DNA from 3 places in the Mesorhizobium sp. J8 genome. Region 3 is predicted to be linked to each of the others. Evidence: predicted binding sites of a transcription regulator. Region 3 holds the regulator's gene; each other region holds the start of a gene.
What was found. The regulator PhoB, encoded in region 3, activates phosphate uptake and scavenging genes when phosphate is short. The targets are predictions, from matches to a motif close to TGTCATNNANCTGTCAT.
Positions count from the first base shown of each region.

Region 1 (10,105 bases), 320 kb from region 3:
GCGGCGGCGGTCGGCAAGCAGGCGGTGCGCATTGGCAATGGCGGCCTCGCCGCCCTTTACCGCGACATACATGTCACGCCTCCATCGACTTGATGCGGGTGGTGCGCGGCAGGCAGCAAAGGCCGCCCGGCGCCGCCAGGATGATATCGACGCCGCGCGGGAAACGCTGGTTGTTCTGCTTCCACTGCTCGACGAAATGGCGCGGCATGCCTGGCGGCGCGATCATCGACGTCTTTTCGATCCCCGGACCTTCGAGCAGCAGCGGCGGGCCCGAGGCAAGGTCGTCGACCAGGAGGATCAGCGTCGTCGAGCGGTCGGGATATTCCTGCGTGCCTTGGGCAAACCCGTCGAGCGCGGCCATCTCCTTCGGATTGGCGATCAGGGCGAAATGCGCGTCGGCGGGCGTGTTGGCCAAAGGCGCGCCGGTGTGGAAGCCGAGCCAGGCCTTGACCGAAGCCTCCGCCTGCAGCGGCGGGTCGAGCCAGACCGGCGTGTCGTTGTCGCAGAGCGAAAGCGCCACGGCGCCGGCGGTCGCCGACAGCGGCGCCGGCGGACGGGCAAGTTGCGGCAGGTTCTGGACCGTGCCCGGACGCGCCATCGCGTCCATGATGGCGCGGAAGACCGTCTGCGCGTTGAACACCGGCTCGGCGAAACCGCCGTCGATCGACTGCGTGGCGATATTCATCAGTCCTCTCCGCGCACCATGGTGAAGAAATCCACTTTCGTGGCCGCCGTCTCGACACGCCGGGTCTCCCGCGCCGCATCGAGCGCAGCGCGCAAGGGCGCGACCAGCTTCGTCTCGACCGCCTCGCGCTGCGCCGGGTCCTGCCAGAGCGCGTCGGCGATCGCCGCGAGCCTTGCCTTGTCCTTGTCGCGGCCGAGCGCATAGGAATGGCCGACCTGGCCGGAGGGCAGCCGCACCGTGGCGCGGGTGACGGTCGCCTCGCCGACATTGAAAGGCGCGCCGCCGCCGCCGATCCGCCCGCGCACCGTCACCAACCCGGTTTCGGGTCCGCGCAAGAGTTCGGCTTCGGAAGGCAGGCCCGACTCCTTCCACAGGCGCGCGATCTCATCGGCTTCGGCATGCGCCAGCGTCGCCATCAAGGCTTTCCGCCCGGCCTGCTCGCGCGCTTCCTGTCCTCGCATCGCATCGCTCCTTGCATTTGAAGATTTGTCTATTGATATAGACAACTATACAAATTATACCTACCTCCTAACGGGAGTCCATGACGGGTGGATGACAGGCGCAGAAAATTGCCCGGCTGGCGAAGAAACGGGGGGATGAATGGTTGGACTGGCGAGCAGCATCGAAAGGCGCAACGGCGTGTCGCTGTGGCGGCAGATCGCCGACAAGATATTGCAGGGGATCGCGAGCGGCGATTTTGCCGAGAATGCGGCGCTGCCGCCGGAAATCGCCCTGGCCGAGCGCTACGGGGTCAACCGTCATACGGTGCGCAGCGCCATTGCGGCACTTGTGCAGGAAGGCGTGCTGAAGGCCGAACAGGGGCGCGGCACCTTCGTCTTGTCGCGCAAGAGGCTATCCTATCCGATCGGCGCGCGCACGCGCTTCTCGGCGGGGCTGCAGGGGCAGACGAGCGAGCGCCACATCGCGCTCCTGTCGTCTTCGACGGAGCCGGCCAGCCGGCGCATCGCCGAGGCGCTGCGCATAGCGAAGGGCGCGGCCGTCATTCGCCTGGAGACGCGCGGCGAGGCCGACGGTCATGCGGTGTCACGCGCAACCACCTGGTTCGACGCCAAGCGCTTCGCCGGCATCGAGGCGGCCATGGCGGAAACGGGATCGATCACCGCCTCGCTGAAGCGCTTCGGCATCAATGACTATCTCAGGCATTCAACCGTGCTGTCGGCGCGCCATGCCGACGCCGACGACCTCGCAGCCCTCGATCTGCAGCCGGGCGCCATCGTGCTGGTCACCATCGCCATCAATGTGACGCTCGACGGCGAGCCGATCCAGTTCGCGGAATCGCGGTTCCCGGCGGAGCGGGTGGAGTTGAGGCTGTCGGCCGGCGACTAGCCGCGCTCAGCCGACTTCGATCACCGCCTTGATCAGGCCCAATTTCTCATGCGTCCATCGCGCCAGATCGCGTGGCGTTGCAGCGAGCGTCGTGCGATGGGTGACGAGTTTGCCCAACGGAACGGCGCCGTTGCGGATCGAGGCCGCGACATGCTCGAAGTCGGCCTTGAGCGCATTGCGGCTGCCGACCAAAGTCATCTCGCGCTTGTGGAATTCGGGGTCGGAGAAGGTGATGTCGTCCTTGACGACGCTGACCAGCACCAGTGTGCCGCCATGCGCGACATGGGCGAAGGCCGACTGCACCGACGCCGTGTTGCCGGTCGCGTCGAAGACGAGGTCGAATCCTTCGCCGCCGGTCGCCTGCCGCACCAGTTCGTCGGCTGCAGCCTTCGAGGTGTCGAGCGCGGCAAAGCCAAGCTCCTTTTCGGCGAAGCCGAGGCGCTCGCTGCTCATGTCGAGCAGGCTGACGTCGAGCCCGGCGATGCGGGCGAAGATCGCCGTGCCGAGCCCGATGGGACCGGCGCCGATGACCAGCGTGCGTTGGCCGGGCGTTCCGAGCGATCTACGCACGGCATGGGCGCCGATCGCCAGGAATTCCACCGCCGCGGCATCGGCCAGCGACAGGCCGTTCGCGGGATAGAGATTCTGCGCCGGCACCAGGATCTCGTCGCACATGGCGCCGTCACGGTGGACGCCGAGCACCTCGATCTTGACGCAGCAATTCGGCTTGCCGTGCCGGCAGGCGATGCATTTGCCGCATGAAAGATAGGGGTTGATGATGACCGGCTCGCCGGTGGCGAGATCGACGCCTTCCCCCTTTTCGACGATGGTTCCGGAAACCTCATGGCCCATGATGCGCGGATAGGCGAGGAAGGGATGCTTGCCTTCGAAGATGTGGTAGTCGGTGCCGCAGATGCCGACATGGCTGACAGCGACACGCGCCCAGCCGGGCGGAGGCGCGCCGGGGTCGGCGCGGTCTTCGAGGACAAGCTCGCCGGGCGAGCGGCAGACGACGGCTTTCATGGCCAGATCCAGTGTTCAAAAAGCAGCGCCGGCCTCGGCATGCGGGGCCGGCGCGGAGTTTCAGGGAGGAGTCATTTGCCCCGGCGGCGCAGGCCGTCGAAGTAGACGATGACGATGATCAGCGCTCCGGTGATGACGCGCTGCCAGAAGGTGTTGACGTTGAGCAGGTTGGCGCCGTTGTTGATCGTCGACAGGATGAAGGAGCCGATCAGCGGCCCGTGCACGGAGCCGATGGCGCCGAACAGCGAGGTGCCGCCGATCACCGACGAGGCGATGGCCTGCAGCTCATAGGTGTCGCCCTGCGTCGGATTGCCGATGCCGATGCGCGAGGCGAGCAGCACGCCGACGAAGGCGGCGAGCAGGCCGGACAGGATGTAGGCCATGAAGATGGTGCGCGGCACGTTGACGCCCGACAGGCGCGCAGCTTCCGCGTTGGAGCCCACCGAGAACAGGTAGCGGCCCCAGCGCGTGTGGTGCAGGAAGATGTAGGACGGGATGGCAACGAGGATCACCATCCAGAACAGATAGGGGATGCCGAAGAGCGAGCCGCGCGAGAAGGCCTGGAACGGATCGCTGTTGATCGAGATCGAATTGCCGTTGGTCATAAGCAAGCCGATGCCGCGCAGCGAGGTCATGGTGGCCAGGGTGATGATGAAGGGCGGCAGGCCCATCTTGACGATACCGAAGCCGTGGAAAAGGCCGATGGCGACGCCGACCAGAAGCGTGATCAGCACCGCAGCCCAGATCGGCCAGCCGGCGTTGATCAGAAGCGCCACCACAACGGTGGTGAAACCGACCACCGCGCCGACCGAAAGGTCGATGCCGCCGGTGATGATGACGAAGGTCTGGCCGACGGCGAGGATGGCGATCAGCGAGCCCTGGCGCAGAAGGTTGGTGATGTTGAGAGCCGTCGCGAAGGAGGGCGTGGCGACAGCCAGCACGATCCACATCAGCAGCAGCAGACCAAGCAGCGTCAGGCCGAAGAGCGCGTTGAAATTGCGCTTGGGTTTTTCGGCGGGGATCGCCTCGGTGCTCATTTTTGTCCTCCCGTTTTTTCTTGTTTCTCGGCCAGAGCCTGACCCAGAATGTCCTCGTGGCTGGCGGTGCGGAATCCATGCGTGGCAACCAGCTTGCCGCGCCGGAACACATGCAGCGTGTCGGCAAGCTCGTAGACTTCCGGCAGATAGGACGAGATCAGGATGATGCCGGCGCCCTTGGACAACAGCGTCGAGAACAGCCGGTAGATCTCGGCCTTGGTGCCGACATCGACGCCCACCGTCGGCTCGTCGAAGATGAACAGCTTGGCGCCATGCGCCAGCCACTTGCCGATGACGATCTTCTGCTGGTTGCCGCCCGAAAGGCTGGAGGCGAGCGCGCTGCGTGTCGGCGTCTTGATGCGCAGGTCGGCGATCTGGCGGTCGGCCTCGGCTTTCTCCTTGGCGCCCGAGATCAGCGCGTTGCTGGAAATGCGCTTGTAGATCGGCAGGTTGAGGTTCATGCCGACCGAGAGGTTGAGACAGAGACCCTGGTCGCGGCGGCTTTCCGGAGCCAGCGCCATGCCGAGCCTTATCGCGTCGTGCTCGGAATTGACCTGGACCTCCTTGCCCTCCCACAGGATCTGGCCGGCCGATTTCTTGTGACGGCCATAGAGCGTGGTGACGAACTCGCTGCGGCCGGCGCCGATCAGGCCGTAGAGGCCGACGATCTCGCCGGCGCGGACGGTCACCGAGACATTCTCGAAGCCCTTGCCGGAGAGGTTCTTCGTCTCGACGATTGTGGCGCCAGGGGTGAAATGCTCCTTGTGGTAGATCTGCTCGATCGAGCGGTTGATCATCAGCTTGACCAGCTCGGGCTCGTCCGTCTCGGCGATGTTGCGGGTGCCGACCAAGGTGCCGTCGCGCAGTACGGAAACGCGATCGGCAAGCTCGAACACCTCCTCCATGCGGTGGCTGATATAGATGATGGTGACACCTTCGCCCTTGAGCCTTCGGATCAGCTTGAAGAGCTGGTCGGCCTCCTTGCGGGTGAGGTAGGCGGTCGGCTCGTCGAAGATCAGGAACTTCGTGCCGCGCACCGTGGCGCGAGCGGCGGCGATCAGCTGCTGCTGGCCGATGGTGAGATCGCCGAGCACGACATGCGCCGGCAGGTCGAAGCCGAGACCATCGATGATCTTCTGTGCGTCCTTGACCATGGCGCGCTGCTGCAGCAGGCCGAAGCGGGATTCCTCCTCGCCGAGGAACATGTTGGCGGCGACGGTGAGGTGGCGGCAGAGCACCACCTCCTGATGCACGGCATTGATGCCCAGCGCCATCGCCTCGTGCGGAGTGGCCAGAGCCACGGGCTGACCTTCCCAGATGACTTCGCCGGAAGTGCGCGGCATGACGCCCGTCAGAAGTTTTATCAGGGTCGACTTGCCGGCGCCGTTCTCGCCGACGATGGCGTGGATCTCGCCCGCCTTGAAGGCAAGGTGCACGGGCTTCAGCGCATGTGTGCCGGGATAGCGCTTTTCCAGGCCGTTGAGCTCGAGGATCGTCCTGCCCGGGGCCAGCGTGGGGGCGGGGTGCAGTTCCTGCGCCGTCGACGTCATGACAATCCTCCCAGATTGGCCTCCCAGATCGGCCTCAACCGTTGGGTACGCAGCGATGCGTCTGACGCGCATCTTGGAGTCGGAGCCTAAATCAGGCCGGCGAATTTCCAAACCGCCTGATGGAAGTTTCCGGGGCGATGCCGCCCCGGAAACGATGTCGCGACACTGCTCAATTGAGCTTCGGGTTGAGCAGCGCGTCGATCTTCGGCTCTTTCATGTTGTCCTTGGTGACGAGGTTGGCCCCGGTATCGACATTGGCTTCGACCTTCTCGCCCTTCGAGGCGGCCAAGGCGGTCTTGATGCCGTCATAGCCCATCCGGTAGGGGTCCTGGACGACCAGGCCGGAGATGACGCCGTCATTCAGGAACTTGATCAGCTTCTCGTCGCTGTCGAAGCCGATCAGCGCCACCTTGCCGCCGAGATTGTTCTCGGCGATCGCCTGGCCGACGCCCTGCGCCATGATCAGGTTGGAGGCGAAGATGCCCTTGAGGTCCGGATTGGCGGTGATCAGGTCGGTGGCGATGTTCAAGCCCGTGGTGGCCTGACCGTCGGCATATTTGTCGGCGACGAGCTGGAGGCCCGGATACTTGGCCTTGATCTGCTCGATGAAGCCTTGCTTGCGCTGCTCGAGCGAGCCGGCGCCGGGAAGAGCGGTGATCAGCGCGACCTTGCCTTCCACCTTGCCGCCATTGGCGGCGCCGATCGCGGCGGCGAGGCCGTCAGCCGCGACGCGGCCACCCTGGACGTTGTCGGTGGTGAGGAAGGAGGTGAAGGCCTTGGAGTCGGCGCCGGAGTCGATGCCGATGACCTTGACCTTGGAAGCCGCCTCGTCGATCGGCTTGCCGAGCGCCTTGAACTCGGTCGGCGAGATGACGATCGCCGCCGGGTTGCTGGCAACGGCGTTCTCGAGGATCGAGATCTGGCCGTTGACGTCGGTTTCTGCCTGGGCGCCGAGCTCCGGCACGTTGATGCCGAGGTCCTTGCCGGCCTTGCGCGCGCCGGCCAGCACGATCTGCCAGTAGAAGGAGGTGGTATCCTTGACGATGATCGGAATGGTCACGTCGGCCGCCGAGGCTGGCGCGGAATGCATCGCGCCGGCAAGCATCGACGCAGCGGCCAACGCCACGAAAGCACGGCGGTTGAGAAGGCTGGTCACGAATTTCATTAGGTTCCTCCCTAAGGTCGCCTGGTGAAGGTTTCGGAAGCTCCATCTGGATAGGCGCGGCCCAAACAGAACTTTATCAATAAAAAACAGATGCCTTTTTTTGATAATGCATCGCCATGATCGATGCAAGCGGCGTCTGTTGCCGTTTGTGTGATGCCGGAGGAGGTTTGGCCGGGTCTGCTGCTCCTCCCTTGGCGGTACATTGGCGCTTCCGTTCCTCCCTGTCGATATGGAACGATAATTTCACTAAACTGTCAATATGGAATATCCATTCCATATTGACGTCGCATGATTGTGAAGGCCTGCGTCCTTGCAGTCGGCAGCGCTGTTCGCCGCGATAAAGTCTTTCGGGCTAAAGCGTTGCGCCCAGATGCCAGGGCACGAACTCGTTGTCGCCGTAGCCGAACGCCTCGCTCTTGGTCTTGCGGCCGGACGCCGTTTCGATGATCAGCTCGAAGATCTCGCGGCCCATGCCGGCGATGGTTTTCTCGCCCGAGGCGATGACGCCGCAATTGACGTCCATGTCCTCTTCCATCTGGTGGTACATGGTCGAATTGGTGGCGACCTTGATCGACGGCGTCGGCCGGCAGCCGAAGCAGGAACCGCGGCCGGTGGTGAAGACGATGACGTTGGCGCCGCCGGCCACCTGGCCGGTGGCCGAGACCGGGTCGTAGCCGGGGGTGTCCATGAACACCAGGCCGCTGCCGGTCACCTTCTCGGCATAGCCGAAGACGCCGTTGAGCGGCGTCTGGCCGCCCTTGGCGACGGCGCCCAGAGATTTTTCCAGGATGGTGGTCAGGCCGCCGCGCTTGTTGCCGGGCGAGGGGTTGTTGTCGATCGAGGCGCCGTGCTTGGCGGTATGGTCTTCCCACCATTTCACGAAGCCGTCGAGCTTGGCGGCGATCTCGGGCGAGGCGGCGCGGTAGGCAAGCAAATGCTCGGCGCCATAGATCTCGGTCGTCTCCGACAGGATGCCGATGCCGCCGCAGCCGGCCAGGATATCGACGGCGGCGCCTAGCGCCGGATTGGCGGTGATGCCGGACATGCCGTCCGAGCCGCCGCATTGCAGGCCGACGACGATCTCGCTGACCGGGATGGGCTCGCGCTTGAGGTGGCCGACTTCCTCGGCGATCTCGGTGAGCACGCCCATCGCCTTCTCGACCGATTTGCGCGAGCCGCCGGCCTCCTGGATGTTGAAATGGCGTTTTCCCGCCGCCACGCCCTTCTGGCCGTAAAGGGTGAGCTGGTTGACCTCGCAGCCCAGCCCGACCATCATCACGCCGCCGAAATTCGGATGGCGCGCATAGCCCGCGAGCGTGCGGTGCAGAACCATCATGCCGTCACCGGTGCCGCTCATGCCGCAGCCCTGGCCATGGACGATCGGCACGAAGCCGTCGATGCCTGGATATTTCGGCAGAATCCTGCGGTTGGCCTCGTCGGCGATGGCGTGGCAGACGGTGGCCGAACAATTAACGCTGGCGATGATGCCGATGAAGTTGCGCGTGCCGGCACGGCCGTCGGCGCGGCGGTAGCCCATAAAGGTGCGCTTGCGGTCGGCCTCGGTGGCGTGCTCGGCCTCGCTCGGCGGCACCACCGGCAGGCGGCCGCTCTCGAACACCAGATTGTGCGAGTGGACATGCTCGCCCGGCGCGATGTCTTGCGTGGCGCGGCCGATCGCCTGCGCGTATTTCACCACCGCTTCACCCGCCGCGATCGGCTTGATCGCCACCTTGTGGCCCGGCTCGATCACGGCGATCGCGGCGGCGCCGCCCGGCAATGGTGTTCCGATCTCGATGCGGCCGTTGGCGACCGCGACATTGTCGGAAGGTGAGAGAAGGATGGTGTTTGCAACGGTCACGGGCGGCTGTCCTGGGTGATCCTGGGAATGCGGGCGGATTGACTTGCGCCCGTTTAAAGGTAATGTCTTTTATCGGGAAAAAACATTTTTGCGTCAATTGTTTTTTCGTTTCGGGCCATGCGCGTTGCTCGGACGCGCGCGATTGCCCTTTTGGCAAGCCGGCGAAAAGCGTTCCGCTTTTCGGAGGCTTGCGCTAGGAACACCGTTCATATCGCGCTTCCGGCAAGCCGCCGCAAGCGTTGGGGATACGGGGCATGTCGAAGAGCAACAACGTCTACAAGGATGCCTACAACCGCTGTCTCAGGCTGCTCGAAGAGTCCAAGAGCCTGCCGTCGGAGCCCGAGCTCGGCACGCTGCTCGGCGTCAGCCGCACCACGGTGCGCAGCATCCTTTCGCGCATGGCGGAGACCGGGCTGATCGCCTGGGACAAGCGCAACAAGACGGTGCTCCGGGCGCCGCGGGCGGAGGATTTCTTCCCCGAGGAGGAGACCGATTCGCTGGCCGAGATCATCGAGCGCTCCTTCATGCGGCGCCTGCTTGCCGAGGGCGCCGAGGCCGGCATGCAGATCAACGAGCTGGAGCTGGCGCGCGAGATCGGCGTCGGCACCACCAGCGTGCGCGAGTTCCTGATCCGCTTCTCGCGCTTCGGGCTGATCGAGAAGCGGCGCAACAGCCACTGGGTGCTGAAGGGTTTCACGCGCGCCTTCGCGCTGGAGCTGACCGAGATCCGCGAGATGTTCGAGCTGCGCTCGGCGGCGGCTTTCGTCGCGCTGCCGGAGGATAGCGCGGTATGGGCCGATCTCGACAGGCTGGAGGTCGAGCATCGCCGGCTTGCCAGCGAAATCGCCACGCGCTTCACCGCGTTCTCGGAGCTCGACGAACGCTTTCACCGGCTGATCCACCGCGCCTCGCACAACCGCTTCATCGTCGACTTCTACGATGTCATCGCGATGATCTTCCACTACCACTATCAGTGGAACAAGGCAGAGGAGCGCCAGCGCAACGAGGTCGCGGTGCAGGAGCACCTCGCCTATATCGCGGCGCTGAAATCGCGCGATCCCGGCAAGGTGGACGCCGCCTGCCGCAAGCATCTGAAGTCGGCGCGTCAGACCCTCTTGAGCTCAATTCCCGAAGGGCGGCAGGCGCAGCCGGCCTAAAACGGACCGATCGTGCCGTGTTGCCGCAGCGCGGTTTTGCCGATTTTCCGGCCGCATCGCCCGTGTTAGGGTCTATCAAGTTTCCGGGAGAGGCTTTGCGTTGGATATCCGGCTGAGACGATGGAGCATGCCGGCCGCGTTTATCGCGGCGCTGCTTCTGTTGCTTCAGTCTTCTCTCGGCGCTTTCGCCTTCGGTGCGCCGTCGCAGCTCGACGCCTTCGGCAATGTCATCTGCACGCATGAAGGCGCCGTAAAGTTCCCTGGCGGGGATCCTCACCAGCAG
Region 1 is NZ_AP024109.1:5,832,967-5,843,071, reverse strand. It holds gene MJ8_RS27965 (carbon-phosphorus lyase complex subunit PhnI) at 1-72, opposite strand, end outside; gene phnH (phosphonate C-P lyase system protein PhnH) at 74-685, opposite strand; gene phnG (phosphonate C-P lyase system protein PhnG) at 685-1,146, opposite strand; gene phnF (phosphonate metabolism transcriptional regulator PhnF) at 1,286-2,032, shown strand; gene MJ8_RS27945 (zinc-binding alcohol dehydrogenase family protein) at 2,039-3,055, opposite strand; gene MJ8_RS27940 (ABC transporter permease) at 3,127-4,092, opposite strand; gene MJ8_RS27935 (sugar ABC transporter ATP-binding protein) at 4,089-5,642, opposite strand; gene MJ8_RS27930 (ABC transporter substrate-binding protein) at 5,812-6,807, opposite strand; gene MJ8_RS27925 (hypothetical protein) at 6,884-7,084, opposite strand; gene MJ8_RS27920 (UxaA family hydrolase) at 7,160-8,665, opposite strand; gene MJ8_RS27915 (GntR family transcriptional regulator) at 8,920-9,822, shown strand; gene MJ8_RS27910 (DUF2946 family protein) at 9,950-10,105, shown strand, end outside.
Region 1: a site for PhoB is predicted at 1,227-1,243, ahead of phnF (phosphonate metabolism transcriptional regulator PhnF). Genes of this name have one in related genera too.

Region 2 (10,105 bases), 1.7 Mb from region 3:
GCGTCACCGACGGGTCGAGCACCCCCTTCGGCGCGACCGGCTTGTCCGCGGCGTCGAACGGTCCGTTGGCGATGTCGGTCGCGGCGGAAAGGTCGACGATCTCGATCTTGCGGTAGAGCGACTCGTCGCCCTTCAGGCCCTGGCCGTTGCCGGAGTCGCGCGCCAGCATCAAGAAGCTCTTGTCGGAGAGCGCGACGATCTCGCTCTGGGCGGCCACCTTGGTCTTGCCGTTGGCGTCTTTGAACACCGGCAACGGCACGACATATTCATGCGCCAGCTTGAGATGGGCGGGATCGGAGGCATCATAGACCAGCGCGCGGGTGTTCTGGCGCGTCGAGCCGGAATCGCCGCCGTCCTGGCGGGTTGCCGACTGCAGCACGGCGATCAGGAACTTGCCGTCCGGCGTCATCGACATGCCTTCGAGGCCCTGGTTGTTCTGGCGGCCGGTCTCGGGATCCTTCGGATCGGGTTCGGCGGCGCCCGGGCCAGGATTGTCGGAAGCGAAGTTGGGTTTGCCGTGGCGCATGGGCACCAGCGCCGCGGGCGGCTGCGTCGCCGACATCAGGCGGCCTTCGGCCGATAACCGGTAGATGTTGGGGCCGTATTCGTCGGAGATGAACATCGTGCCGTCGGGCAGGCGCACGATCGCCTCGTCGTCCAGCGCCAACTTGCCGTTGTCGGCCTGCGGCAGGATCGGCATCTCGCCGGCTGCTTCGCGCACGCCGTTCAGCGGATCGAGGCCGGTGGCGTCGGCGCCCTTGTCGTCGGTCAGGAGCATGGTGTCGGCGAGCGTCGCCTTGACGCCGGTCTGTTCCTGCCCGGCGGCCGGCGCCGCGCCCGGGGCGGTCGGGGTCAGCTCGATCGAGATGGTGTTGAGGCGCGGGCGATAATCGGTGGTGCCGACGACATTGTAGCCGCGATCCGGCAGCAGCCAGAGCGAACCCTTGTAGCCCGCGCCGTCGCGTGCCCAGGACTTGGTGTCTATCGCCATGCCGGAGCCCGAACCGAACGTCTCACCGAACTTGTCCTTCTGGCTGGCCGGAATGCGGCCGACGCCGACCAGCCCCTTGTTGACATAGGCAACGCCATCGGCGAGCGCCGGCGTCATGGCGGTGAACAGGGCGAGTGCCGCCCCAAGCGCGGCGGTTCGGGTGAGATGTTTCATGGATGTCCCCTTCGTGACGAGCAGAGCGGCCAATGGCTCAAAAGGGCGCGGCACCGGCGATGCGGGCAGCCCCTGCCGTCGAGCGGTCTAGGACGTGAACGTGATGGTTGCGTGACAGGCTGGGATTCTCCTTCCCCCTTGTGGGGAAGGTGGCCGCGAAGCGGCCGGCGGCTTCTACGTGCAGTTCTTCAACGGGCTGATCATCATCCTGTCGCTGCTCGGGCACAAATGGAACCAGGCACGGTACAGGTGAGGAGCCGGTCACACCGGTGCGACGAACCCGTCCAGCACGCGTTTCTGCCCCGCCTTGTCGAAGTCGATGGTGAGCTTGTTGCCGTCGATGGCGGCGATGTTGCCGTTGCCGAATTTCTGGTGGAAGACGCGGTCGCCGACATTGAAGGCCGACGGCGTGTCGGCGACGGATTTCGCGACCAGCTCGCCCTCGATGGTGCGGCCCTTCACCGAGGTGCGGCCGGCGCCGTAGCCGCTGTCGGTCTCGCCATAGCCGATGCGCTCGACCTGGTGGCCGGAGCGGGTGCCCCAGTTGCGGTCGGTCGCTTCGGTGCGGTTGGCCTGCGCGCGCTGCCAGCCGGGCGTCGCATAGGTGTTGGAAAAGCTGCCCTGGTCCTTGGCGCCAATATTGTCGAAGCGCGAGGCGCCGTAGGGGTTCTGCCGGCCGCCGCCACGCCCTGAGGCGAAAGCGCCGCCGCCATAGGGGTTGCCATAGCCGCCGTAGGAATTGCCGCCGTCGGCGACATCGACATGGCTCTCCGGCAGTTCGTCGAGGAAGCGCGACGGGATCGTCGATTGCCACAGGCCGTGGATCAGGCGGTTGGAGACGAACCAGATATGCAGGTTCTTCTTCGCCCGCGTCAGGCCAACATAGGCAAGCCGGCGTTCCTCCTCCAGGCCCGATCGGCCGCCTTCGTCCAGCGCGCGTTGGTGCGGAAACAGGCCTTCCTCCCAGCCGGGGAGGAACACGGTCTCGAATTCGAGGCCCTTGGCCGAATGCAGCGTCATGATCGAGACCGCGTCGAGCGACTCGCCTTGCTCGGCCTCCATCACCAGCGCGACGTGCTCGAGGAAGGCACGCAACGATTCGTACTCCTCCATGGAGCGGATCAGTTCCTTGAGGTTCTCCAGCCGCCCGGGCGCCTCCGCCGAACGGTCGTTCTTCCACATATCCGTGTAGCCGCTCTCCTCCAGGATGGTCTCGGCGAGCTCGGTATGCGGCGTGGTCTCCAGCGCCTTCTGCCAGCGTTCGAAATTGGCTGCGACCTCGCGCAGTGCCGCGCGCGGCTTCGGCTTCAGCTCGTCGCTTTCGGCGAGTGTCGCCGCCGCTTCCAGCATCGGCACGCGCATGGCGCGCGCGGTGTCGTGGATCTGGCGGATGGTGGCTTCGCCGAGCCCGCGCTTCGGCACGTTGACGATGCGCTCGAAGGCGAGGTCGTCGCCGCCGTTGGCGACGACGCGGAAGAAGGCAAGCGCGTCGCGGATCTCTAGGCGCTCGTAGAAGCGCGGACCGCCGATGACGCGGTAGTTCAAGCCCAGCGTGATGAAGCGGTCTTCGAAGGCGCGCATCTGGAAGGACGCGCGGACGAGAATCGCCATGTCATTCAGATTGTGCTTCTGGCGCTGATAGACCTCGATGGCGTCGCCGATGGCGCGCGCTTCTTCCTCCGAGTCCCAGGCGGCGTGGACATGAACCTTGTCGTCCTCGGGGTCGTCGCGGTCGGTGAACAGCGTCTTGCCGAAACGGCCCTCATTGTGGGCGATGAGGTGGGAAGCGGCGCCAAGGATATGCGCCGTGGAGCGGTAGTTGCGCTCCAGACGGATGATGGTGGCGCCCGGGAAGTCCTTGTCGAAGCGCAGGATGTTATCGACCTCGGCGCCGCGCCAGCCATAGATCGACTGGTCGTCGTCACCGACGCAGCAAATATTCACGCTCACGGGCTGTTCCGCGCCTGCCGGCGCGGGCCCTCCGCGCGGGCCTCGCAACCGCTCGGAGGCACGGTCGGGCTTGCGGCCTTCGGCCGAGTCGGAACTTGCAGAGCGCCCTGCATGGGGCCGCTGCGCCAAAAGGCGCAGCCACATATACTGCGCGGTGTTGGTGTCCTGGTACTCGTCGACCAGGATGTATTTGAACTTGCGGTGATATTCCTTCAGCACGTCCGGATAGGCGCGGAAGATGCGGATCGGATGATAGAGCAAGTCGCCGAAGTCGCAGGAATTCAGCGTCTGCAGCCGTTCCTGATAGGCCTTGTAGAGCTGACGGCCCTTGCCGTTGCCGAAGCTGCGCGCATCGCCTTCCGGAATCTCGTCGGGGCCGAGGCCCTTGTTCTTCCAGTTGTCGAGCATCTGGGCGAAGGTCTTGGCCGGCCAGCGCTTGTCGTCCAGCCCTTCGGCCTGGATCAACTGCTTGATCAGCCGTACCACGTCATCGGTGTCGAGGATGGTGAAATCCGATTTCAGCCCGGCAAGCTCGGCGTGGCGGCGAAGCAGCTTGACGCCGATCGAATGGAAGGTGCCGAGCCAGGGCATGCCCTCGACATTGCCTTCACCGATCAGGAAGCCGATGCGCTGCTTCATCTCGCGCGCGGCCTTGTTGGTGAAGGTGACGGCCAGGATCTGCGAGGGGAAGGCCCTGCCGGTGGCGAGGATGTGGGCGATGCGCGTGGTGAGCACCCGCGTCTTGCCGGTGCCGGCGCCGGCCAGCACCAGGACCGGCCCTTCGGTCGTCTCGACGGCGAGCCGCTGCTCCGGGTTCAAGCCCTTCAGGTAATCGGGCGCGCTGTTCTGGCCGCTGCGCGCCGCCATGGCGCGCGCGGCTATGCCGGATGGGGCCGCCGCCGGCCGCGCATTCGGTTCATCGAAAAAAGGCATGTCCTCGGAAAAGCCCGACATCGCCCCCGAATGTAGTGATTCGGGAGCGAAAGACCAGAACTGTCTACGTTTTGTTCTAGTTTCGCGTGTCTGGCTCCAACTTGACAGCCGGAGCGGGTGAGGGGAAAGCTGGCGGCAGGGCAGGGATTGCCGTCCCGGAAGACGCCGTAAGCGCGCAACAGTCGAAGGAGCACCGTCTTGGCTGTCACCATCACCTCCCTCGTCCTCTTCCTCATCGGTCTCATTCTCGGCGGCGGCGGCATCTGGCTCGTCGCGCTGGGCGGCAGTTGGTATTACCTGGTCGCCGGCCTGGTCTTCCTGATCACCGCATGGCTGCTTTTCAGGCGCCGGTCGACCTCGCTTTGGCTCTACGCGCTGTTCGTGCTCGCCACTTTATGCTGGGCGGTCTGGGAAATCGGCTTCGACTGGTGGCAGCTCGGTCCGCGCGGCGGCGTCATCGTGCTCATCGCGCTATGGCTACTGACGCCATGGGCAAGGCGAGGCCTGCGGGGGCCGGACGGACGCGCGCCGCTGATCCTGGCGGTGCTCGCCTCGCTTGCGGTCGCCGGTTATTCGATGACCGCCGATCCGCACGACATCGGCGGCACGCTCGGCACCGAAAAGGTGGCGGCGGCCGCCAATCTCGGCGGCGACATGCCGGCAGGCGAGTGGCACTTCTATGGCCGCACGCCTTTCGGCCAGCGCTATTCGCCGCTCGACCAGATCACGCCCGACAATGTCGCCAAGCTGCAGCCGGCCTGGACCTATCGCACCGGCGACGTGAAGGGCCCCGACGATATCGGCGAGACGACCTATCAGGTGACGCCCCTGAAAGTGGGCGACACGCTGTTCATCTGCACGCCGCATAATTTCGCCATCGCCATCGATGCGGCGAGCGGCAAGGAAAAGTGGCGCTACGATCCCAAGATCAAGCTGGACAACAACCGCCAGCACCAGACCTGCCGCGGCGTGTCCTATTACGCCGATGCCAAGATCGCCGCCGGCCAGCCCTGCGCGCAGCGCGTCTACCTGCCGACGTCGGACGCTCGGCTGATCGCGCTCGACGCCGCGAATGGGCAGGTATGTCCGTCCTTCGCCGAGGGCGGCACGCTGAACCTGATGGCCAACATGCCCTATCCGAAGTCGGGCTATTATTATTCGACCTCGGCGCCGCTTATCGTCGCCGGCAAGATCATCGTCGGCGGCGCGGTCAACGACAATTACTCGACCGAGGAGCCGTCCGGCGTCATCCGCGCCTTCGATGTCGACACCGGCGCCCTGTTGTGGAACTGGGATTCCGGCAATCCGGATGTGACGACGCCGCTGCCCGCCGGGCAGACCTACACCCACAACTCGCCCAACATGTGGTCGACGGCGAGCGCCGACGAGAAGCTCGGACTGCTTTACGTGCCGCTCGGCAACCAGACACCGGACCAGCTCGGCATGGGTCGCAGCGCCAATGTCGAGAAGTTCTCGTCATCGATCACCGCGCTCGACCTCAACACCGGGCAATTGCGCTGGGTGCGGCAGACCGTGCATCACGACCTGTGGGACATGGACGTGCCGGCGCAGCCGTCGCTGGTCGACATCACGACGGCTAACGGCGTCGTGCCGGCGCTGGTCGGGCCGACCAAGCAGGGCGATCTCTACGTGCTCGACCGGCGTACCGGCGAGCCGATCATTCCGGTGAAGGAAGTGCCGGCGCCCGGCGGCGCGATCGAGGGCGACCAGGCCTCGGCGACGCAACCGGCCTCCGATCTTTCGTTCAATCCGAAACCGCTGACCGGCGCCGACATGTGGGGTATCACCATGTTCGACCAGCTGGCCTGCCGGATCGAATTGAAGAAGCTGCGCTATGAGGGCCGCTACACGCCGCCCTCGCTGCAGGGGTCGCTGGTCTATCCCGGCAATTTCGGCGTCTTCAACTGGGGCGGCGTCGCGGTCGATCCGGTGCGGCAGGTGATGTTCGGCATGCCGACCTACCTGGCTTTCACGTCCAAGCTGATCCCGCGCGCGGACGTGCCGCCGCCGGGCGACACCAAGGGCAGCGAGCAGGGACTGAACCGCAATGAAGGCGCGCCTTACGCGGTGGTGATGGGGCCGTTCCTGTCGCCGCTCGGCATTCCCTGCCAGGCGCCGCCTTGGGGCTATGTCGCCGGCGTCGACCTCAAGACCGGAAACATCGCCTACAAGCACCGCAACGGTACTGTCTACGACATGACGCCGCTGCCGCTGCCGTTCAAGGTCGGCGTTCCCGGCATCGGCGGGCCGATGATCACGGCGGGCGGCGTCGCTTTCCTGGGCGCGGCGGTCGACGACTATCTGCGCGCCTACGACCTCACCACCGGCAGGCAGCTCTGGCAGGCCAGGCTGCCGGCGGGCGGGCAGGCGACACCGATGACCTATACGGTCGCCGACGGCCGCCAGTTCGTCGTCATCGTCGCCGGCGGGCACGGCTCGGTCGGCACCAAGCCGGGTGACTATGTGATGGCTTACGCGCTGCCCAAATAATGTAGGACGGCGCCAGGCTTCAAAGTCCGAGATGGCCCCGCAGGCTGGGCACCTGCTCCAGCACCTGATTGGTCAGGTCGGGCCCGGCGGCGGCCTCGGCCTGTTTGATCAAGGTCTCGCCGGCCTGACGGATTTGGGCCATGTCGAGGCCGGAGGCTTTAAGGGCGGCGACGCCGTTGATCAGGGCGCCGGCCTTTTCGCCGAGCACGCCGCCAAGCGCCCCTTGCAGCGACGACAAAAGGCCGCCGCCCGAATTGGCTGTCGCACCGGCGGCCATCACGTCATATTTCTGGGCCAGCGCGTCGGCGCCGGGGATCTGGGCGAAGAAAGACGAAACGGTGGTGCCTTCGGCTTCGTGCTCCAGAACGGAAAAGATGGTGCCGACAACCTTTTCGGTGGTGGGCTCGTCGAGGCCGGCTGTCGAGGAAACGGTGTTGATGATGTCCTGGACGTTCATGGCATTCCCCTTTCGTCATTCGCATCGCTAGAGCGTTTCACCGTTTCACGGAAACGGCGAACCGCTCTATCTCTTTATTTTACGCAATTCCGGACGGAAAACCGCTCACACTTTTCCTGGAATTGCTCTAGGGCGGCGCCGCGCAACTTCGCGTCCTAGTGTGACAGCATCGTCAAGCCTTTTTGAAATAACCAAAATGTGATGAATCAAGCCGGCTTGTCGGCGCGCGGCGGGCTGTCTCCATCTCCCCGGCGATCGTCATCCGGGACGTGGACTGGACCGTGCAATTCTCGACCCTATCTTGCGGATCACCGCCATCCTCGAGGACAGCCATGACCGAGCCCGCCGCCAAGCCCACGCAGCTCATCATCACGCAGGCGATGATCGATGCGTATGACGAGTACACGCATCTGACGCTCGACCGCCGCCGCTTCATGGAGCAGTTGACGAAGCTGGCGGGCTCGGGCGCCGCGGCGGCCGCGATCGCGCCGATGCTGGCGGCCAATTCCGCAAAAGCGGCGATCGTCGCTGAGGACGACAGCCGCGTTAAGGGCGAGGACATCACCTATCCCGGCTCGAGCGGCGAGATGAAAGCCTATCTGGTCAAGCCGGCCGATCAGCAGGGAAAGCTCGGCACCGTCATCGTCATCCACGAGAACAGGGGGCTCAACCCGCATATCCGCGATGTCGCCCGGCGCGTGGCGCTGGAGGGATTCATCGCGCTGGCGCCGGACTTCCTGTCGCCGCTTGGCGGCACGCCGTCCGACGAGGACAAGGCGCGCGATATGTTCAGCAAGCTCGATGCCGCTCAGGTCGCGGCCGACGGCGTGGCGACGGTCGCCTACCTCAGGAGCCTCAAGGACGGCAACGGCAAGGTCGGGGCGGTCGGGTTCTGCTGGGGCGGCGGCGCGGTCAACCAGCTCGCAGTCCGTGCGCCCGACCTCAACGCAGGCGTCGCCTATTACGGCATGCAGCCCAAGGCCGAGGACGCCGCGAAGATCAAGGCGCCGCTGCTGCTCCACTATGCCGGGCTCGACAGCAGGACCAATGCCGGCATCGATGCCTACAAGAAGGCGCTCGATGCCGCCCATGTCGAATACAAGGTCTATGTCTATGAAGGCGCCAATCATGCCTTCAACAACGACACCTCGGCCGCGCGCTATGACAAGAAGGCCGCCGATCTCGCCTGGGGCCGGACGGTGGCGTTTCTCAAAGAGAAGCTCGCCTAGCCGAACAATTCATGTATTTGCCGCCGGCTTGTGCATGGCAACGCCGGCTATCACCAGAGTGACGCCGAGGCAATCAGTGACGCTCGGCACCTGGCGCAGCACGATGACGCCGATCAGCGTCGCCGTGAGCGGCAGGAGCGACAGCATCAGCGCGAAGCTCGCGCGCGGCAGCCTAGCCATGGCGAGCTGGTCGCAGATGTAGGGGATGACCGAGGAGCAGACGCCGACGCCGATCGCCGCAGCAAGCAGTTGCGGCGACGAGAAAGCGGGCAGCGCCTCGCGAAAGCCGATCGGCAAGACGATGAGGAATGCGACCGCCATGGCGGCGCCGAGGCCGGCGATGCCGAAGCCTGCCTGCGCGACACGGTGACCGATCACGATGTAGCCAACGAAGAGGGCGCCATTCAAAAACGCCCAGAACAGGCCGATCGGATCGCTCGACCATTTCACGTCGATGAGCAGCAAGGTGCCGACCACGGCAACGGCCAGCGCGGCGAAGTTGCGCCGGCTGCGCAGGCCGACCAGCGCCACGGCGATCGTGCCGACGAATTCGATCGCCGCCACCAGCGAGATCGGCAGGCGGTCGAGCGCCAGATAGAACGAGCAGTTCATCACCGCCAGACAGGCGCCGAAGGCCAGCAGCAACCGTCGCCGGCCGCGATCGGCGTGCGCGAAAACGCGCCAGGGCATGGTCAAAGGGGCGAAGATGAGGGCGGCGGTGGCGATGCGCAGCCAAGCCATGCCGAGCACGCCGACCTGAGCGAAAAGCAGCACGGCGAAGGCCGGCCCGAGATAATGGAACACGGCGCTGACGCAGAACCAGACATGCGGCGGCAACGCGTCGGCCGTCCTGGCAAGTGTGGTAGGGCCGGCGAGGGTGGAGCCCGCTTCGGTATCACCGCTGGCCCGGTTTGCAGTTGGAATTTGCGTTTGCGTCTTCATGCGCGCATTATCGCAGGCGAAATTCGTCAGCTATATATGCAATAAATGGCGAGAGGGCGATTTTTCTTTGTGATGGAAGAGGATCGGCTTGAAAAACCTTCGAAGTGAAAATGCCGATCTGGACGCGATCGATCTGAAGCTCCTGCGGCTCCTGGAAAAGGACGCGCGCATCAGCACGGCGGAGCTGGCGCGCGCCGTCGGGCTGTCGGCGCCGAGCGTGGCGGAGCGCATCCGCAAGCTGCAGGAAAACGGCGTGATCGAGGCCTATACGGTCAGGATCAATCCGGCCGCTCTCGGAATGAAGCTGTCGGCATGGCTTAGAATCAGGCCGGTGCCGGGGCAGCTTTCCGTAGTGGCGGACATCATTCGCGAGCTACCGGAAATCGCGCAATGCGACCGGGTGACCGGCGAGGATTGCTTCATCGCGCTCGCCCATGTCAGCTCGGTGAGCGAGCTCGAGCGCGTGATCGACCGGATCATTCCCTATGCGATGACCAACACCGCCATCATCCAGTCGTCACCGGTCGCGCCGCGCTCGCCGCTTGGCGGATTCAGGCATAAGTGACCGGCTAAAGCGCGTCGCGATCTTTCAGATTCGCTCCATGCGCTTTAGGTTTTTGATTTTACGCATGTCTTCATCCCGAAACCGGTTCCCACTTTCGGGAGACATACTTTAGGCGTGGCCACGCTTCATGCGCGCCTGCTTCAGAATCGCGCGCCAGCGGATCATGTCGAATGGGATAGGTTCGTTGTTGTTGGCGATGTGGAAGATTTCGTTGTTGACGTTCTTCAGCGATCGCCAGAAATCATAGTCGGTGATGCGTGGATCGGCCGCCAAGCGCTCCACCTCGACCTTGATGTCGGTTTTCATGCACTGTCCTCGCACCGCATTCCGCCAGCCGCCCCGTGCGCAAACCC
Region 2 is NZ_AP024109.1:4,412,889-4,422,993, reverse strand. It holds gene MJ8_RS21250 (esterase-like activity of phytase family protein) at 1-1,165, opposite strand, end outside; gene MJ8_RS21245 (ATP-dependent helicase) at 1,427-4,069, opposite strand; gene MJ8_RS21240 (glucose/quinate/shikimate family membrane-bound PQQ-dependent dehydrogenase) at 4,247-6,559, shown strand; gene MJ8_RS21235 (hypothetical protein) at 6,579-7,016, opposite strand; gene MJ8_RS21230 (dienelactone hydrolase family protein) at 7,349-8,245, shown strand; gene MJ8_RS21225 (EamA family transporter) at 8,255-9,187, opposite strand; gene MJ8_RS21220 (Lrp/AsnC family transcriptional regulator) at 9,276-9,752, shown strand; gene MJ8_RS21215 (hypothetical protein) at 9,861-10,058, opposite strand.
Region 2: a site for PhoB is predicted at 1,266-1,282, ahead of MJ8_RS21250 (esterase-like activity of phytase family protein). Genes of this name have one in related genera too.

Region 3 (10,105 bases):
CCGGCGTTGGAGGACGACTACGACCGGATCGCCTGGAATGTGCGGCCCGACGGCACGCTGGTCGCATCCCTGGAGGTTTCCGGCATGCTTGTCGCGTCGAATGCCGGGCGCTCCGAAAAAGACTATCTTAAACAACAGTGAGATCTGGCAGGCAAAGCGCGTTTTTTCGTGCTAAATGGCTGCTGGCACTGCCAAAAGTGAGGACAAAAGTGAGGAGCAATTCTATGCGGAAGATGATCATTGCCATGGTTGCCGTGGTCGCTGTCAGCGGCTGCACCACGACCGAGCAGGACGTCGTCGGCGGCGGCCTGATCGGTGCCGGTGTGGGCGGCCTGGTCGGCGGCGGCAAGGGCGCGCTGATCGGCGCGGCCGTCGGCGCCGGGTCGGGCCTTCTGGTTCGCAACCTGCGCAACGGCTATTGCCAGTATCGCGATCATCGCGGCCGGATCTACACGGCTCGCTGCAACTAGTTCGGTACCTGAGAGAGACCGGAGGCCGGCAACCGGCCTCCGGTTCTCCTCGGACTAAAATGCTGATTCGCCAGCCAAGACCTTTCGAGCCGCTCACGTGGCCAGCGGAATCCTGATTTCCACCTTCAGTCCATCGTCACGGTAGTCGCGCGCGATCGTGCCGCGCAATTCGCGCGTGACATTGAGATCTATCAGCTTGGTGCCGAAGCCGGTCTTGGCCGGAGCTTCCAGGTCCTTCTGACCCGTTTCGCGCCAGTTCAAACGCAGCGTCCGCTCGCGGCCGCGTCCCTCGATGCTCCAGTCGACCTTGAGAGCGCCCACCGAATTGCCGGCTTCGCCATATTTCAGCGCGTTTGTGGCGAGTTCGTGGAAGGTCAGCCCGAGCGCTTGCGTCGTCGTCTCGTCGAGCAGCACCTGCGGCCCCGACAACACCCCATCGGGAAGATCCTTGCCGAAGACCTGCCCGAGTTCGGTGCGCAGCAGGTCGCCAAGATCGGCCTTCTGCCAGCGCGAGCGCGTCAGCATATCCTGCGAGGCGGCCATGGCCTGGAGGCGCGCCGAGAACGACGCCGAAAACTCCTTGACGTCGGTGGCTTGCGAGGCCGTCTGCCGCGCGATCGCCAGCACGCGGGTGATCGAATTCTTGATGCGGTGCTTCATCTCCTGCAGGATCAGGTCCTTTTCCAGCAGGCTCTTTTCGGTCGCTTCGTGCAACGCCGATTTGGCTTCATAGGCGCGTTCCTGATAACGCGCCACCAAGGCGATGGCGCCGGCGAGCAAAAGGCCGAACAGCCCGAGCATCACCGGAATGGCGCGCGAGGACGGCGGCTCGAAGGCGCTTGTCGGCCTGAACAGCACGGTCCAGGGCCGGCCCGCGACGACGATATCGCGGCGCGCCAGAAGCTTCGCCCCGATACGTTCCGCCGGCGGCGCTTCCGAGCGGAACAAAAGATTGCCGTCCTCCGGCTTGCCGTCATAGACCTCGACATTCACCGGCAGCAGCGGCGAATGGCTGAGCGCGACCTGGAACAGGTCCTGCGCGCGGAAGGCGGCGTAGAGAAAACCGGCTGTGGAGGAGCGGCTTGCGTTGATCACCTCGGGCGCGGTTTCGACGTTCAGCCGCACGAAAACCAGGAATCCGGTGAAGGTCTGCCCCACGCCGGCGCCCTGGCCGAGCTGGACGATGCCGCTCGCATGCTGCCGGTCGTCGGCCATCGCCTGTTGGATCGCCGCGCGCCGTACCGGCTCGCTGAACATGTCGAAGCCGATGATCGACTGGTTTGACGTATCGAGCGGCTCGAACAGAACGATCGGCGTGCGCCATTGCTCAGTCGTCGCGGGGTAGACCGGGTGCGCTGACCCAAGGTCATGCAGGATATCGCGTTCGACCGCCGCCTCGTCGCCGGCCTTTGCGAGCCTCAGGAAGCCGATGCCGCGAAGCCCCGCGAAATTGTCGTCGATATCGAGCGCGCTGAAGAAGGCCTTGAATTCGCCGCGCGTGATGTCGCCGTTGCGGGCATCGAACAGCGCCTGCGTCGAACGGAGCAGCGACAGATGCAGGTCCATGCGGCTTTCGATGCGGCTCAGCGCGTCGTCGGCCGTCCCCTCGAACTTGATCCGCGCCGCCTCCTGCGTGGCGAAATAGGCGAACCCCGCCATGGTCAGGCTGATCAGCGCGACGGCGACAAAGGCAACGATCGGAAACAGCTTCTTCAAATCAAGGATGCGGCCCGTGGACGGTTGGCAATCTTTATGGGCAAGTCTCCGCGTCAACACAATGGCGCGGTCAAATCATCGCGGCGGCTGGCACATCATGCAGCTGTTAATTAGCCGGCTACCCGTTAGGCTTCATGCCGCTATCTTCAGCGCGCCTGGGCCCGGAATCGCCCCTGGCGGGCATTTGCCGAGGATAATCATGCCGAGCACCTCGTCCTGGGTGACATCGGTCGTGCGCGCCGTGCCGACCACCTGGCCGTTCTTCATCACACAGACCCGGTCGGCGAGCTCGAAAACATCATGGATGTCATGGCTGATCAGGAAGATGCCGATGCCGTCGGCCTTGAGCTGCTTGACCAGCTCGCCGACCTGCGCCGTCTCCTGCGGGCCGAGCGCCGCGGTCGGTTCGTCCATGATCAGGATGCGGGCGTTGAACAGGATCGCGCGTGCGATCGCCACCGACTGCCGCTGTCCGCCCGACAGCTTGATGACCGGCTCCTTGAAGCGCTGGAACCGTGGATTGAGCCGGCCCATGACCTTGCGCGCCTCGGCTTCCATGGCGGCATCGTCCAGCGTGCCCCAGCCGGTCATAAGCTCGCGCCCGAGGAAAAGATTGGCGGCGGCATCGACATTGTCGGCCAGCGCCAGCGTCTGGTAGATCGTCTCGATGCCGTATTTCTTGGCGTCGCGCGGGTTGGAGATCGAAGCCTCCTCGCCATTGATGAAGATCTGTCCGCTGTCGCGCTTATAGGCGCCGGACAGGATCTTGATCAGCGTCGACTTGCCGGCGCCGTTGTGGCCGAGCAGCGCCATCACTTCGCCGGGGAAAAGATCGACCGATGCATCGTCGACGGCGCGGATGCCGCCGAAGGCGATCGAGATGTTGCGCATGTCGACCAACGGGACGCCGGCGGGAGCGGATTTCTCAGCCATGTTGGATCTCTCCCTGATCAGACGCGTTTGCGATAGAGGGTGTCGAGCCATACCGCGATCACCAGCACGGCACCGACGACGATGCTCTGCAGCGGCGAGTCGACGCCGAGCAGCACCATGCCGGACTGCAGCGATTGCATCAGCAGCGCGCCGAGCATGGCGCCGAGCACGGTTCCGGAACCGCCGGCAAGCGACGTACCGCCGATGACGGCGGCGGCAATGACCAGCAGCTCGTCCAGCGTGCCGAGCGCATTGGTCGACGAATTCTGCCTGGCCGACGAGATCGCCGCCGCGATCGTCGCCAGCACGCCCACGATCATGAACACCTTCATGGTGATCCAGCGCGTGTTGATGCCGGCGAGGTTGGCCGCTTCCGGATTGCCGCCGATGGCGAAGACATAGCGGCCGAAGCGCGTGCGCTTGGTGACGAAGGTCATGATCAGGCCGACGGCGACCGCCATCAGCACCGGAATGGCGATGCCATGCGCGATGAACAGCCCGCCCTCGGGGACGGTGATGTTGTTGGCGGCGGCGTAGCGGTTCACGATACCGACCGGCCAGGGATAGGAGTTGGCGAGCCAGACGGCGCCCAGGATGATCGCGCAGGTGACCGTGGCGAGCAGCGTCTCGGCCCAGACCGGACGTAGCGGGAAACGGAAGCGCTTGCGCTGCACGCGGCCGTTATAATGCATGAAAATGACCGCAAGGCAGGCGACGATGCCGACGACCCAGCTCCATTTGGCGCCGATCGAACCCGCCGGGCCGCCGCCCATCAGCTGGAAGGTGGTGTCGAGCGGCGCCACGGTCTGGCCGCTGGTGACCCACCAGGCAGCGCCCCGCCACACCAGCAATCCGCCCAGCGTGACGATGAAGGCCGGCACTTCGAGATAGGCGATGATGAAGCCCTGGAAGGCGCCGATGATGAGGCCGAGCGCCAGGCCGATCAGCAATGCCAGGACCCATATCCAGGGATTGCCCAATTCGAGCCCGACGAAGCGCACCAGGAAATGCACTTGGGCAAAGCCCATGATCATGCCGATCACCCCTTCGGCCGATCCGACCGACAGGTCGATGTTGCGCATGACGATGACCAGCACCATGCCGGAAGCCATGATCGCCACGGCCGACGTCTGCACCGACAGGTTCCATAGATTGCGCGGCGTGAGGAAGGTGCGGCTGTCGAAGTCGAGCGGATTGACGCCGAGCCGCAGGCTGGAGATCACATGCAGCCCGACCCAGATCAAGAGCAGCGCGCCGATCATGCCGAGCATGCGGGTGTCGAGCTCGGTCGCCTTCAGGAACCGGGCGACGGCGCCCAGTTCCGACGCGCGCGCGGTGTCGGCCGGTTGCGTGGACGTCGTGTCGGTCATGATTTCCTCCCGCCGGCTTGCCCGTCTGCGGGTGCCGGAGCAAGCCTAGAAGCTATCCGCTAGAGGCGGAACGGCAATCTTCGAGAAAACGCCGCGGCTTTAAAGCAATCCCAGGAAAAGTGCGTAGCGGTTTTCCGTCCGGGATTGCGGCAACAAAGAAATGGAGCGGTTCGATGAACCGCTCCAGGCGCGGCGCAAGGTTTTTGGTCCAGTGTCGGCAAAGCTCAGTCGCAGACCTTGACGCTGCCAGCGGGCACGCCCGCACAGACTTCGTCCTTCTTGATCCAGCCGGCGTCGATGACGACGTTGAGATTGTCCTTGGTGATCGCGATCGGGGTCAGGAACAGCGACTTGACGGTGTTGCCGCCGGGCGTCGTGAAGTCCTTGGCGCCGGCGATGTCGCCCATCTTCTTGCCGTCCGCGAGCTGCGAGGCGATCTCGGCGGCGTTCTTGCCGAGCTCGCGCGCGTCCTTCCACACCGACACGGTTTGCGTGCCGAGCGCGATGCGGTTGAGTGCCGCGTGGTCGCCGTCCTGACCGGAAACCGGAACGGTGCCGGCCAGGCCCTGTGCTGTGAGCGCAGCGACGACGCCGCCGGCGGTGCCGTCATTGGCGGCCACGACCGCGTCCACCTTGTTGTCGTTGGCGGTCAGGAACTGCTCCATGTTCTTCTGCGCGTTGGCGGGCAGCCAACCGTCGGTGTAAGCCTCGCCGACATTCTTGATCTTGCCGCTGTCGATCGCTTCCTTCAGCACTTCCATGGAGCCCGAGAACAGGAAATCGGCGTTCGGATCGGAACCCGAGCCCTTGATGAAGACGTAGTTGCCTTCGGGCTTGGCCTTGAACACCTCGCGGGCCTGCATGCGGCCGACTTCCTTGTTGTCGAAGGTCAGGTAGAACACGTCCTTGTTCTCGATCAGGCGGTCATAGCCGACGACCGGGATGCCTTCGTCGAGCGCCTTCTGCACCGCCGGGCCGATTGCCGAGGCGTCCTGCGCCAGGATGATCAGCGCGTTGGCGCCCTGCGAGATCAGGCTTTCGACGTCGGTCAGTTGCTTGCCGGGATTGGACTGCGCGTCGGCCGAGATATACTTGTCGCCGGCGGCCTCGATGGCCTTCTTCATCGCCGCTTCGTCGGTCTTCCAGCGCTCTTCCTGGAAATTCGACCACGACACGCCGATGACCTTGTCCTTCGCCTCGGCGACCGACGCCAGCGTCAGCGACATGGCAACGCCCGCCAGAATGGCGGCTGCGAATTTCTTCATGATATCCTCCCTGCGCCCCGTGCGGCGCGACCCAAACTGGCCCGAAGGCCTGCACAGAGGCTTTTTTTCGAGCCTCAAAAAAATAGTGATCCAGCAAAACGACGCTGTCAACTGCGATTCTGATGGGTTTTGATGGGTGCGGACATTTTTTTCGACATTCGCAATAAATAATGACATGAACCCCGGCTTCTGTCACAATCCCTAGCGTGTCAGCGACAGGCCATGGCATCATCACAAGGCCGCGATGACGCGGGAGGAACGTGCGAGACAATGTCGGTCGGGATCCGCCACGACGATTTGCGCCGGCGCAATCGCGCCATGGTGATTTCGGCCGTGCGCCGCGCCGGCCAGCCGTCGCGGACGGAGATCGCCGCCACCACCGGGCTCAGCCACTCGACCATTTCGGCGATCTCCGCCGATCTGATCCAGGAAGGTATCCTCACGGAAAGCAAGGCCAGCGAGCCGACGGCGTTGAAACGCGGCCGGCCGCAGATCGGCCTGGCGCTGAACCCCGAAGCCGCCGCGGTGCTGACGGTGGTGCTTTCGCTGAACTTCCTGTCGGTTGCCGTGATCGACTATGCCGGCCAGGTGGTTGCCGAGGAACAGCTGCGCCTGGACACGCTCGTCATGCCTCGCGACGAGCTGATCGGCGAATGCTTGGCGATCGTCCGGCGCCGGCTGCAGGATCCCGACCTCGACGTGGGCAGCGTCGCCCGCATCGCGATGGGCATCCAGGGCATCACCGATTCCCATTCGCGCGCCATGCTGTGGTCGCCGATCACGCCGCTGACCGATATCCCGTTCGCCGACCTTCTCGAGACGGAATTCGGCATCCCCGCCACCATGGAGAACGACTGCAACATGATGGCGGTGGCGCTGCAATGGCGCGATCCCGACCGCTATCGCGACGACTTCATCGCCATCCTCTTGTCGCATGGTATCGGCATGGGTCTGGTGCTGAAGGGCGCGTTGTTCACCGGCACGCATTCCTCCGGCGGCGAGTTCGGGCACATGATCCACCGTCCCGGCGGCGCGCTTTGCCGCTGCGGCCGGCGCGGCTGCGTCGAGGCCTATGCCGGCAATTACGCGATCTGGCGCAGCGCCATGGGCATAAGCGAGGATGCCGCGCCGACCGACGTCGGCGACGCCGACATGCGCGCGCTTGCCGCAAAGGCCCGGCAACAGGACGGCCCTGAGCGGGAGGCTTATCGCCGGGCCGGCGAAGCGCTGGGCTTCGGCCTTGGCAGCCTGTTCGCGCTGATCGACCCGGCGCCCGTCGCGATGGTCGGCGTCAGCGCGGCCGCCTTCGACCTGATCGAGCCGGCGCTGAGGAAGGCGATCGCCCAGACCGCCGGCGGCCAGCATTCGGAATCGATCTCCTTCGACACCGAGCCGAACGAGCTGCCGCTGATCCGCGAAGGCTGCGCCATGCGCGCGCTGACCTTCGTCGACCAGGAAATCTTCGCGCCGGGCATGCAGGCGCGAGCGGGCAAGCACGTCGCATAGGCGCAAGGGATATGCTGAGATTCAGGTCAGGCCGAGTCGAGAATGGTGGATTCCGAGAACCGGAACGGAGCGTACTTTTGGGTACGTGAGTACCGGAAGCGCAGGAAGCTGCCATTCGCAGGCCGGCCTCACCTGAATATCTGCATATCCCTAGTCCTCGCGGATGGCATAGCCCGCGCCTCGGATGGTGCGTATGACGTCCGGCATGCGGCCGTTGTTGACGGCCTTGCGCAGCCGCCCGACATGGACGTCCACCGTGCGCTCGTCGATATAGATCGTCTCGCCCCAGACATTGTCGAGCAGCTGGCTGCGCGAGAACACGCGGCCGGGGTGGCGCATCATGAATTCGAGCAGCCGGAACTCGGTCGGGCCGAGCCTGATCTCGCTCTTCTTGCGGTAGACGCGGTGCGATTCGCGGTCGAGCACGATGTCGCCGACCTTGAGCACGCTGGACAGCACCTCCGGCTTGGCGCGGCGCAGCAGAGCCTTGACGCGCGCCATGAACTCCGGCGTCGAGAACGGCTTGACCAGATAGTCGTCGGCGCCGGTGGACAAACCTCGAACCCGATCGCTCTCTTCACCTCGCGCGGTCAGCATGATGATCGGCAGCCGCTCGGTCTCGGGCCGCATCCTGAGACGCCGGCAGAGCTCGATGCCGGAAACCGCCGGCACCATCCAGTCGAGCACGAGCAGGTCGGGAACGTTTTCCTGAAGGCGGATTTCGGCCTCGTCGCCGCGGGTCACCACTTCCACCTGGTAGCCCTCGGATTCGAGATTGTAGCGGAGCAGCACCCCCAGCGGCTCCTCGTCCTCCACCACCATGATGCGTGGCGCGATCATCGGGGTAACCTTTTCGTCAGGCAGCCGGAGCCGACATTGCCGTCTCGTCCTGCTTCGGACGGTTGGCGGGCAATTGCGTGCCGGTCAGCACATAATAGGCGTTCTCGGCGATGTTGGTCACATGGTCGCCGATGCGCTCGAGGTTCTTGGCGCAGAACAGAAGATGCGTGCAAGCGGTGATGTTGCGCGGATCCTCCATCATGTAGGTCAGCAGCTCGCGGAAGACGGCCGTGTATTTGACGTCGATGCGCTCGTCGTCGTTGCGCAGTCTGGCCAGCGCCGTGGCATCGCCCACCGTATATTCCTGGATCACGCCCTGGACCTGGATCAGCACCATCTGCGCCATGGAATCGATCGAATGCGTGAGGTCCCGCGGCGCGGCGCTGACGCCGACCGAGCCGACGCGCTTGGCGATGTTCTTGGCGAGATCGCCGATGCGCTCGAGGTCGCCCGCCATGCGGATCGCTCCCACCACGCTGCGCAGGTCGTCGGCCATCGGCTGGCGCTTGGCGATCAACGTGATGGCGCGGTCGTCAAGCTCGCGCTGTCTCGCGTCCATGATGGCGTCGTCGGAGACGACGCGCTGCGCCAGCGCGTTGTCGCTTTCGAGCAGCGCCCTGGTCGAGGCGCCGACCATCGAGGCGGCGAGGTCGCCCATGTCGTTGATGAGCCGGCTGATCTGCCTCAGATCCTCGTCGAAGGAGGCGACGGTATGTTCGGCCATGATGATGTCCTCGTATGTGCTTAGCCGAAGCGGCCGGTGATGTAGTCCTGCGTGCGCTTCTCGCGGGGCGAGGTGAAGATCTTCTCGGTCCGGTCGAACTCCACCAGTTCGCCCAGATACATGAACGCCGTCTGCCGCGACACGCGCGCCGCCTGCTGCATGTTGTGGGTGACGATGACGATCGTGTAGTCGGCCTGCAATTCGTCGATCAGTTCCTCGATCTTGGCCGTCGACAGCGGATCCAGCGCCGAGGCCGGCTCGTCGAGCAGGATGACCTCGGGCTTCACCGCCACGGTGCGGGCGATGCACAGGCGCTGCTGCTGGCCGCCCGAGAGGCTCTGGCCGCTGGCGTTGAGCTTGTCCTTGACTTCGCTCCAGAGCGCGGCGCGCTTCAGCGCCGACTCGACGCGGTTGTCCATCTCGGCCTTGCTGATCTTCTCGTAGAGCCTGACGCCGAAGGCGATGTTCTCGTAGATCGACATCGGGAACGGCGTCGGCTTCTGGAACACCATGCCGATCTTGGTCCTGAGCAGGTTGAGGTCCTGCGAGCGGTCGAGGATGTTCTTGCCGTCGAGCAGCACCTGGCCCTCGGCGCTCTGTTTCGGATAGAGCTCGTAGATGCGGTTGAGCACGCGCAGCAGCGTCGACTTCCCGCAGCCCGACGGGCCGATGAAGGCCGTCACGCTGCGCTCGGGCAGGGACAGGTTGATGTCCTTCAGCGCCTTCGACTGGCCATAGTAGAAGTTGAGGTTCTTGACCTCGATCTTGGCCTTCTCGACGGTCGTGTCGGGTGCGTTCAGGTCGGTGGACAACATCGGTTTCATCTGTCCTCTCTGCGTCCGGTTAGGCTGCGGGCGAAGATGCTCAGCCCGAGAACCGTCAGGGTGATTATGAGTGCGCCCGTCCAGGCCAGCTGCTGCCATTCCTCGTAAGGGCTGAGAGCGAACTGGAAGATGGTCACCGGCAGGCTGGCCATCGGGGCATTGAGATTGCTCGACCAGAATTGGTTGTTGAGCGCGGTAAAGAGGAGCGGCGCCGTCTCGCCGGAGATGCGGGCGATCGCCAGAAGGATGCCGGTGACGATGCCGGAGAGCGCCGCGCGGTAGGCGACGGAGCGGATCACCACCCAGCGCGGCGCGCCGATGGCCGTGCCTGCCTCGCGCAGCGCGTTGGGCACGAGGTTCAGCATGTCCTCGGTGGTGCGCACCACGACGGGTATCACCAGGATCGACAGCGCGACGGCGCCGGCGATCGCCGAGAAATGCCCCATCGGCCGCACCA
Region 3 is NZ_AP024109.1:6,157,909-6,168,013, forward strand. It holds gene MJ8_RS29425 (hypothetical protein) at 1-141, shown strand, start outside; gene MJ8_RS29430 (YMGG-like glycine zipper-containing protein) at 225-470, shown strand; gene MJ8_RS29435 (CHASE domain-containing protein) at 564-2,186, opposite strand; gene MJ8_RS29440 (ATP-binding cassette domain-containing protein) at 2,319-3,119, opposite strand; gene MJ8_RS29445 (sugar ABC transporter permease) at 3,137-4,489, opposite strand; gene xylF (D-xylose ABC transporter substrate-binding protein) at 4,714-5,754, opposite strand; gene MJ8_RS29455 (ROK family protein) at 6,025-7,260, shown strand; gene phoB (phosphate regulon transcriptional regulator PhoB) at 7,411-8,100, opposite strand; gene phoU (phosphate signaling complex protein PhoU) at 8,117-8,824, opposite strand; gene pstB (phosphate ABC transporter ATP-binding protein PstB) at 8,845-9,648, opposite strand; gene pstA (phosphate ABC transporter permease PstA) at 9,645-10,105, opposite strand, start outside.